2 regions of the Delftia sp. DT-2 genome follow, and region 1 is predicted to be linked to the other one. Evidence: predicted binding sites of a transcription regulator. Region 1 holds the regulator's gene; the other holds the start of a gene.
The links. Region 1 encodes NrdR, which represses ribonucleotide reductase genes. Its sites were predicted from a motif close to CACNANATNTNGTG; they were not measured.
Positions count from the first base shown of each region.

Region 2: PO605_RS05335 (ribonucleoside-diphosphate reductase subunit alpha) is a predicted target of NrdR. The motif match lies at 1,557-1,570, and genes of this name have one in related genera.

Region 1 is NZ_JAQOTI010000006.1:379,105-383,777, forward strand. Features, by position in the region: gene PO605_RS13210 (O-acetylhomoserine aminocarboxypropyltransferase) at 1-686, opposite strand, end outside; gene PO605_RS13215 (CBS domain-containing protein) at 793-1,245, shown strand; gene PO605_RS13220 (helix-turn-helix domain-containing protein) at 1,346-1,723, opposite strand; gene aroC (chorismate synthase) at 2,043-3,140, shown strand; gene nrdR (transcriptional regulator NrdR) at 3,207-3,662, opposite strand; gene glyA (serine hydroxymethyltransferase) at 3,685-4,673, opposite strand, start outside.
Region 2 is NZ_JAQOTI010000003.1:91,089-95,761, forward strand. Features, by position in the region: gene PO605_RS05335 (ribonucleoside-diphosphate reductase subunit alpha) at 1-1,430, opposite strand, end outside; gene ampD (1,6-anhydro-N-acetylmuramyl-L-alanine amidase AmpD) at 1,960-2,613, opposite strand; gene PO605_RS05345 (sigma-54-dependent transcriptional regulator) at 2,600-4,114, opposite strand; gene PO605_RS05350 (sensor histidine kinase) at 4,114-4,673, opposite strand, start outside.

The sequences.
Region 1 (4,673 bases):
AAGCTGCCGCCATCCACCACGATGCCCCCGACCACGGTGCCGTGGCCCGACAGGAACTTGGTGGCCGAGTGGTAGACGATGTCCGCGCCATGCTCCAGCGGCTTCATCAGCCAGGGCGATGTCAGCGTGGAGTCCACCAGCAGCGGCACGCCGGCCTCATGCGCGATGGCGCTGATGGTGGGAATGTCGAGCACGTCCAGGCCCGGGTTGCCCACGGTCTCGCCGAAGAACAGCTTGGTATTGGGCCGCACGGCGGCGCGCCAGCCGTCGATGTCGCCGGGCTTGACGAAGGTGGTCTCTATGCCGAAGCGCGCCAGCGTGTAGTGCAGCAGGTTCTGCGAGCCGCCGTACAGCGCCGTGCTGGCCACGATGTGGCTGCCCGCGCCCATGAGTGTGGCCACCGACAGGTGCAGCGCCGCCTGGCCGCTGGCCACGGCGATGGCGCCCACGCCCCCTTCCAGGGCCGAGACGCGCTGCTCCAGTACGGCGTTCGTGGGATTGGAGATGCGGCTGTAGACGTGGCCGGGGCGCTCCAGATTGAACAAAGAGGCCGCATGGTCGCTGGACTCGAAGACGAACGAGGTCGTGAGGTGGATGGGCGTCGCGCGCGCACCGGTGGCGGGGTCGGGCTGTGCGCCCGCGTGCAGCGCCAGAGTGTCAAAGCCGGGATCCGAGTAGCCGGGCATTCCTGTCTCCATGGTTGTCAAGGCAAGCGGGCATTGTGGGCTATATTTCCCGGCAGACATGGGCTTGCCGCAACCACGGCGACACAGACAATCTTGGAGATACGGCATGAAAGTAAGTGACATCCTGCGCGTCAAGGGCAACACCCTCTACACGGTGTCGCCGGACGAAAGCCTGGCCAGCGCGGTGCAGGTGATGTCCGAGCGCGATATCGGCTCCCTCGTGGTCATGGAGCACGGCGACGTGGTCGGCATGCTGACCTTCCGCGAAGTGATCCAGGGCTTTGTCAAGCACGGCGGCGTGGGCGAGACGCTGGTGCGCTCGGCCATGGACGACGCTCCCATGACCTGCACCATGGAAACCGACATGGACGAGGTGCGCCGCATGATGCTGGACCGCCATGCGCGCTACATGCCGGTGATGGACAAGCGCATGCTGATGGGCGTGATCAGCCTGTACGACGTGGCCAAGGCCGTGGTGGACAGCCAGAACTTCGAGAACCGCATGCTCAAGGCCTATATCCGCGACTGGCCCGAAGGCGAGCGCCAGGGCGCGGACTGATCATCCGGTCGCGGCAAGACCGTCCCTGCCCATGCAGCAAGGCCTGCGACCGCAGAACGCGGCGCAGGCCTTGGTTTTTTACGGCCGGGCGCAAGCCCGTTCAATGCACGCTGCTGCGCCGGGGCTTGAGCAAGGCGCTGGGCGGCACGGCATAGGCCTGCCTGAAGACGCGGCTGAAGTGCGAGAAACTGGTGAAGCCGCAGGCCATCGCCACATCGGTCACGCGCCGCGCATTGTCGGCCTGCAGCAGCAGGTGGGCCTGGGCCAGGCGCTCGTTCCAGAGCCAGCGGCTGGGAGTCAGTCCCTCGGTGGCGAACAGGCGCGCCAGGCTGCGCAGCGACATGCCCAGGCCCTGGGCCACCTGCAGGGGCTTGAGCTCGGGGTCATCTAGCCGGGCCCGCATGTACTGCTTGGCCTGGGCAAGCCGGTTGCGGGTTCTGAAATCATCGGGCCTGGCTGAGACCAGCAGCATGGTCATCAGGGTGGGGTGAAGATTCTGGTCACCGGCATCCTGTTGAAGGATGGGTGAGGGCGGTGGAGTGCTGCTCGCAGGATCGCTGCGATCCTGGCGTTGCGTTGAGCCGGAAGAGGTCTGCATTTCACGAATCTCCCGCAAGTTGCGGCTGGTGCCTGAGGGATGGTCCGCAGGCGGTTGAAGAACAATGTTCTGTAATTCTAGCTATCAATATTTGTAATTTGATAGTTTTATTGTTTCTTTGCGGGAGATGGCTGCCTGCGCAATGCACCGCTGCAGCGGGAGCGGCGCTTGGGGGCGACCCGGGCATAATCATCGGCCTATGAGCGGCAACACCTTCGGAACCCTATTCACTGTCACCAACTTCGGCGAATCGCATGGCCCGGCCATCGGCTGCGTCATCGACGGTTGCCCGCCTGGCATGGCACTGAGCGAGGCGGACATCCAGCACGACCTGGACCGCCGCCGCCCCGGCACCAGCAAGTTCGTGACGCAGCGCAACGAGCCGGACGCGGTGGAAATCCTCTCGGGTGTCTACGAAGGCCGTACCACGGGCACGCCGATCGCTTTGCTGATCCGCAATACCGACCAGCGCAGCAAGGACTACTCCAACATTGCGCAAAGCTTTCGTCCCGGCCATGCCGACTACGCCTACTTCCAGAAGTACGGCATCCGTGATCCGCGCGGCGGCGGCCGCTCCTCCGCACGGCTGACGGCGCCCACGGTGGCGGCCGGCGCCGTGGCCAAGAAGTGGCTCAAGGAAAAATTCGGCACCGAGTTCCGCGCCTGCATGACCCAGGTGGGCGAGCTGTCGCTGCCCTTCGAGAGCTGGGAGCATGTGCGCAACAATCCCTTCTTTGCGCCGGTGGCCGATGTGTCCCGCTACGAGGAATACATGGATGCGCTGCGCAAGTCGGGCGACTCCTGCGGCGCCGCGCTGCGCGTGCAGGCCAGTGGCATGCCGGTGGGCCTGGGCCAGCCGCTGTATGACCGCCTCGATGCCGACGTCGCCTACGCCATGATGGGCCTGAACGCCGTCAAGGCCGTGGAGATCGGCGCGGGCTTCGACAGCGTGGTCCAGCGCGGCACCACGCACGGCGACTCGCTGAGTCCTGGAGGCTTTCGCAGCAACAACGCCGGTGGCATCGTGGGCGGCATCAGCACGGGCCAGGATCTGGAGGTGCGCATCGCCATCAAGCCCACCAGCTCCATCATCACGCCGCGCGAGTCCATCGACACCCAGGGCCAGAGCACCGAAGTCATCACCAAGGGCCGCCATGACCCCTGCGTGGGCATCCGCGCCGCGCCCATCGCCGAAGCGTTGCTGGCCCTGGTGGTGATGGACCACGCCCTGCGCCACCGCGCCCAGTGCGGCGACGTCGATTCAGGCCTGGCGCCGATTCCTGCCGCGGCGCCCTGAAAGCGCTGCCAGGACGCCAAAGAGAAAGCCGCCCAAGGGCGGCTTTCTTGTGTCCTGCCGGCCTGATCAGCCAGGATTGCGGACTTCATCCATGACGTTCTTGAAGTCGTCCACGTCCTCGAAGCTGCGGTAGACGCTGGCGTAGCGGATGTAGCCGACCTTGTCGAGCAGCTTGAGCTCGCGCATCACCATCTCGCCCAGGCGGCTGGAGAGCACTTCGCGCTCGCCCAGGTTGCGCAGCCGTTCCTCGATGCGCTCGATGGCGGCATCGATCTGCTCCGTGCTCACGGGACGCTTGCGCAGCGCAATCTTGAACGAACCCAGCAGCTTGGCGCGCTCGTACTCGATGCGCCGCCCGTCCTTCTTGACGATGGCGGGGAAGCTGACCTCGGGCCGCTCATAGGTGGTGAAGCGCTTGTCGCAGCCGCCGCATTGGCGGCGGCGGCGGATGAAGCCCCCATCCTCGGCCTCACGGGTCTCCACGACCTGGGTGTCCGGGTGGCTGCAGAACGGGCACTTCATGGCAGGCCTCTATGCGCTCAAATCAGGCGCCGTAGACCGGGAAGCGGGCCGTCAGCTCGGCCACCTGGGCGCGCACGCGGGCCAGGTTGGCTTCGTCGCTGGGGTTCTCCAGCACGTCGGCCAGCAGGTTGGCCGTCAGGCGGGCTTCCTCTTCCTTGAAGCCGCGCGTGGTCATGGCGGGCGTGCCCACGCGGATGCCGCTGGTCACCATCGGTTTTTCGGGATCGTTGGGGATGGAGTTCTTGTTGATCGTCATGTGGGCGGCACCCAGCGCGGCTTCGGCCGCCTTGCCGGTGATGCCCTTGGCGCGCAGGTCCACCAGCATGACGTGGCTTTCCGTGCGGCCGGAGACGATGCGCAGGCCGCGGGCCGTCAGCGTTTCGGCGACGACCTTGGCATTCTTCACGACCTGCTCCTGGTAGGCCTTGAACTCGGGAGACAGTGCTTCCTTGAAGGCCACGGCCTTGCCGGCGATGACGTGCATCAGCGGGCCGCCTTGCAGGCCGGGGAAGATGGCGCTGTTAATGGCCTTCTCATGCTCGGCCTTCATCAGGATCACGCCGCCGCGCGGGCCGCGCAGGCTCTTGTGCGTGGTGGTGGTGACCACGTCGGCGTGGGGCACGGGGTTGGGGTACACGCCCGCGGCGATCAGGCCGGCGTAGTGGGCCATGTCCACCCAGAAGATGGCGCCGACTTCCTTTGCGATCTTGGCGAAGCGCTCGAAGTCGATGGCCAGGGCGTAGGCCGATGCGCCGGCCACGATGATGCGGGGCTTGTGCTCGCGCGCCAGCGCTTCCATCTTGTCGTAGTCGATGGCTTCTTCGGCGTTCAGGCCGTAGGAGACCACGTTGAACCACTTGCCCGACATGTTCAGCGGCATGCCGTGCGTCAGGTGGCCGCCTTCGGCCAGGCTCATGCCCATGATGGTGTCGCCGGGCTTGGCAAAGGCCATGAGCACGGCCTGGTTGGCCTGGGAGCCGGAGTTGGGCTGAACGTTGGCGGCCTCGGCGC
Region 2 (4,673 bases), on a different contig from region 1:
GTGCGGCGGCGGTCGTCACCCGTGTTCTTGCGCAGCTCGAGGAATTCCTCGATGTCCAGGTGCCAGGTCTCCAGGTACGTGCAGACGGCGCCCTTGCGCTTGCCGCCCTGGTTCACGGCCACGGCCGTGTCGTTGACCACCTTGAGGAAGGGCACCACGCCCTGCGACTCGCCGTTCGTGCCCTTGATGCGCGAACCCAGGGCGCGCACGCGCGTCCAGTCGTTGCCCAGGCCGCCGGCGAACTTGGACAGCAGGGCGTTTTCCTTGATCGACTCATAGATGCCGTCCAGATCGTCGGGCACCGTGGTCAGGTAGCACGAAGACAGCTGCGAGCGCAGCGTGCCGCTGTTGAACAGCGTGGGCGTGCTGCTCATGAAGTCGAAGGAAGACAGCAGTTCGTAGAACTCGATGGCGCGCGCGTTGCGGTCCTCTTCCTGCAGCGCCAGGCCCATGGCCACGCGCATGAAGAAGGACTGGGGCAGCTCGATGCGCGTCTTGCGCACGTGCAGGAAGTAGCGGTCGTACAGGGTCTGCAGGCCCAGGTAGTCGAACTGCTGGTCGCGTTCGGCCTTGAGGGCGGCAGCCAGGCGGGGCAGGTCGTAGTTCAGCAGCTCAGGGTTGAGCAGCTCGTTGTCCACGCCCTTCTGGATGAAGCCGGGGAAGTAGGCGGCGTAGGCCGACTGGATGTCGGCAGGCTGCACGTCATGGCCCATGACCTCGCGCACGATGGTGTGCAGCAGCAGGCGGGCGGTGACGTAGGTGTAGTCGGGGTCCTTTTCGATCAGCGTGCGCGCGGCCAGGATGGAGGCCTTGAAGACTTCTTCGATCGGCACGCCGTCGTACAGGTTGCGCAGCGTCTCGGCGACGATGGGCGCGGCCTGGATGTCGGCATTGAGGTTGCGGCAGGAGGCCTCGATCAGGGCCAGCAGGCGGGCCTGGTCCAGCGGAACGCGCTGGCCGTTGTCGGTCACATGCAGCACGGGGGCGGTCGCGGCCGCAGCGGCGGCAGCGGCCTCGGCGGCCTTCTTCTGCTCGGCACGCTCCTGGTTGCGGCGGTCGCGGTACAGCACGTAGGCGCGCGCCACGTCGTGGTGGCCGCCGCGCATCAGGCCCAGCTCGACCTGGTCCTGCACGTCTTCAATATGGAAGGTGCCGCCGCCCGGACGCGAGCGCAGCAGGGCGCGCACCACGGCCTGGGTGAGCTCGTCCACGGTCTCGCGCACGCTGGCGGAGGCAGCGCCCTGGGCGCCGCGCACGGCCAGGAAGGCCTTGGTCAGCGCGACGGCGATCTTTTGCGGGGTGAAGGGCACCACGTCGCCGCTGCGGCGGATGATCTGGTAGCCGTCCTGCACGGACAGGTGATGGGCGGAGGAAGGATTGGCAGCATCACCGTGCGCAGCGGGAGCCAAAGAATTCAGTGCTTCTTGCATGAGTTTCCTCAACGGGTGTTTGTGGATAGAACGGACGCGGACCTGCACTGGGGGCAGGCTTGCTGGGATATGGAATCGATGGCCGGATGTGCACACCGTTTTCACAGGGTGTGCACAGCTTGTGAACACTAGATATGGTGTCCGGCGTGCTCTCAGGCACTACCTGTAGTGTATCGCCGTCTCATGTACACGGGGTACTCACGGCCGGAAAACCGCTGTTTGCGCTGCGCCAAAACAGTGCCCAGTATGCAAGCCCATAGCAGCAGATCACCGCTGCGCGGTGGCTGGCGGGCGATGGCCTGTCGCAAGCCGCTACAGACTTGCCGCTGCGCCGGTCGGACCGCCGAAAGCCCCATGAACAGTGGGGCTGCGACACATGCGTGAATTTGTAAAAAAAGATCAGGCCGGCCCGGCGTGCGCCTGCGCGCCACATGGGTTGCTTTCTGGATTGACAGCGCACTTTTCCTGGGCCTGTGGACAAGCCGGCCTGCGTGCAAGGCCTGGCGCAGTCCGGCAGGAGGGTGTGTGCTTACGTGGAGGGCTGGCCGGCGCGGGGCGGCAACTGCCAGTTCGCCGTGGCCTGGTGACGGGACAGCAGCCCGCGCAGCCGGGGCCAGTCGAAGCCGGGGCCGGGATCGCGTTTGCGGCCGGGCGCAATGTGCTCATGGCCTGCGAGATGGGCGACGGGGTAGCGTGCGGCGATGGCTTCGCACAGGTTCTCCAGGGCCGCATATTGCGCCGGCTCGAACGGCAGTCCCTCCAGGCCCTCCAGCTCTATGCCGATGGAGTCGTCGTTGCAGCGATCCTTGCCGCGCCAGCTGGAGGCGCCCGCATGCCAGGCGCGCGCGTCACAGTCCACAAATTGCCAGACCTCGCCCAGGCGCGTGACGAAGAAATGGGCCGACACCTCCAGGCCGCGTATGCCCTGGTAGTAAGGATGGGCGTCCCAGTCGAGCTGGTTGGTGAACAGTTGCTGGACCGCCCCCGTGCCGTACTCGCCGGGGGGCAGGCTGATGGAGTGCACGACGACCAGATCGACCAGGGCCTGGGCCGGGCGCTCGCCGAAGTTGGGCGAGGGCAGGTGGCGTGCCTGTTGCAGCCAGCCGCCTTGCCAGGTCCAGGCCGGGGCCGTGGTCGTGGTCGTGGTCGTGGTAGCTGGTGCCTGCGGATCAGGCTTCGCCATGGCCGCCTCCGTCCGCCTCGGCGCTGGCGTCGCCGGGCAGGGCGATGTTCAGCCGGTCGATGCGGTAGCGGATCTGGCGCAGGCTCAGCCCCAGGCGTGCGGCCGTGGCCGTGCGGTTGAAGCCGTTTTCCTGCAGCGCCTGCACCAGGATGCCGCGCTCGCGCTCGTCCAGCCAGGCCTGCAGGTCGCGGGGCAGCTCCATGTCGGCAGGCTCCGGCGGCGGTGCGGCGCCGTCGTGCGCCTGGGTCTGCGTCGATGCGGGTGGAGCCGGCGGAGTGCCGCAGGGCAGCTGCATCTCGGGGTCTATGCGCAGCGGCCCTTCCTCGCCCAGCGTGATGGCGCGGTGCAGCAGGTTCTCCAGTTCACGCACATTGCCGGGCAGGGGCAGGCGGGCGATCTGCTCCAGGGAACGCTCGTCGATCTCGGGCATGGGCAGGCCCGACTCCTGCGACAGCCGTGCCAGCAATGCACGGCACAGCGCGGGCAGGTCCTCGCGGCGCTCGCGCAGCGGCGGAAGAAGTACTTCGATGACGTTGAGGCGGTAGTACAGGTCCTGGCGAAAACGTCCTGCCTGCACGTCGGCGGCCAGGTCGCGGTGGGTGGCGCTGACGATGCGCACGTCGGCCGCTTCCTCCTGCGCCGAGCCCAGGGGGCGCACGCGGCGTTCCTGGATGGCGCGCAGCAGCTTGGCCTGCATGGGCAGCGGCAGGTCGCCGATTTCGTCGAGGAACAGGGTGCCGCCGCGTGCCGCCTGGAAATAGCCGTCGCGGTCCTGGGTGGCTCCGGTATAGGAGCCCTTGCGGGCGCCGAAGAACTCGGCCTCCAGCAGGTTTTCGGGGATGGCGCCGCAGTTCACGGCCACCATGGGGCCGTGGGCGCGCTGGCTGCAGGCGTGCAGGGCGCGCGCCACCAGCTCCTTGCCCGTGCCCGACTCGCCGTGCACCAGCACCGGCGCCATGCCGCGCGCCACCTTGGCAATGCGCTGCTTGACGGCCTGCATGGCGGGCGACTCTCCAACCATGGCGTCGAGCGCCCCGCCGCCGCTGAGCACGGGGCTTGCGGCCGACGCCGCCGAGGGGCTGCGCGCCGGCATCACGCCGGGGGGCGGCACGCCGCCCACGCCCTGGGCGGCCGAGGCCACGACCAGGCGGAACTGCTTGAGGTCCACGGGCTTGGTCAGATAGTCGAAGGCGCCCGAGCGCAGGGCTTCGACGGCATTTTCGGCCGAGCCGTAGGCGGTCATGACCACGCAGCGTTCTCGCCGCTGCTGGTTGCGCAGGTCCTGCAGCAGCTCCATTCCCATGCCGTCGGGCAGGCGCATGTCGGTGATGACCACGTCGAAGCGCTGGGTCTGCAGCTGTTCGCGCGCCTCGCCCACGCTGGCGGCGGTTTCCACGCGGTAGCCTTCGCGCAGCAGGGTCAGTTCATAGAGGGTGCGCAGATCCGGCTCGTCGTCCACGACAAGAATCGATGCGGCAGCGGGCAGGGAGTTCAAGGGCATCACACCACAATCTGGTCAAACAGGGAGGCCGGCAGAGCCGATGCGGCGCCGGCGCGGAACACGATGCTGAAGGCATTGCCCTCGACAGGGCCGTGCGGCGCGGGCCGCGACAGCCGCTGGTAGCTGATGCCTGCATCGTAGCGCTGGCACAGCTCGCGGCAGATGTACAGGCCCAGGCCGCTGGAGCGGCTTTCCGACGAGAAGAAGGGCTCGAACAGATGGCGCTGCACCGTGGGCTCCAGTGCGGCGCCGTCGCTCCAGACCTGCAGCCAGATCTGGCCTGCGGCCGGCGCGCCGGTCAGCACCTGCAGCGTATGCGGCTGCTGGGCGTTGCTGCGGTAGCGCTGGGCGTTGTCCAGCAGGTTCACCAGGATGCGGCGCAGGTGCTCGCCGTCGAACACCACGGTCCTTGCGCGCGCGTCCAGCAGCAGCTGGATGCTGCGCGCAGGCTGGCCCTGGGCCTGCCACTCCTGGCAGGCCTGGGCCACATGCTGGTCCAGGTCCAGCAGGCCGGCGTGGGCCTCGCCAATGTGCTGCTGGGCCCGCGCGATGTTGAGCA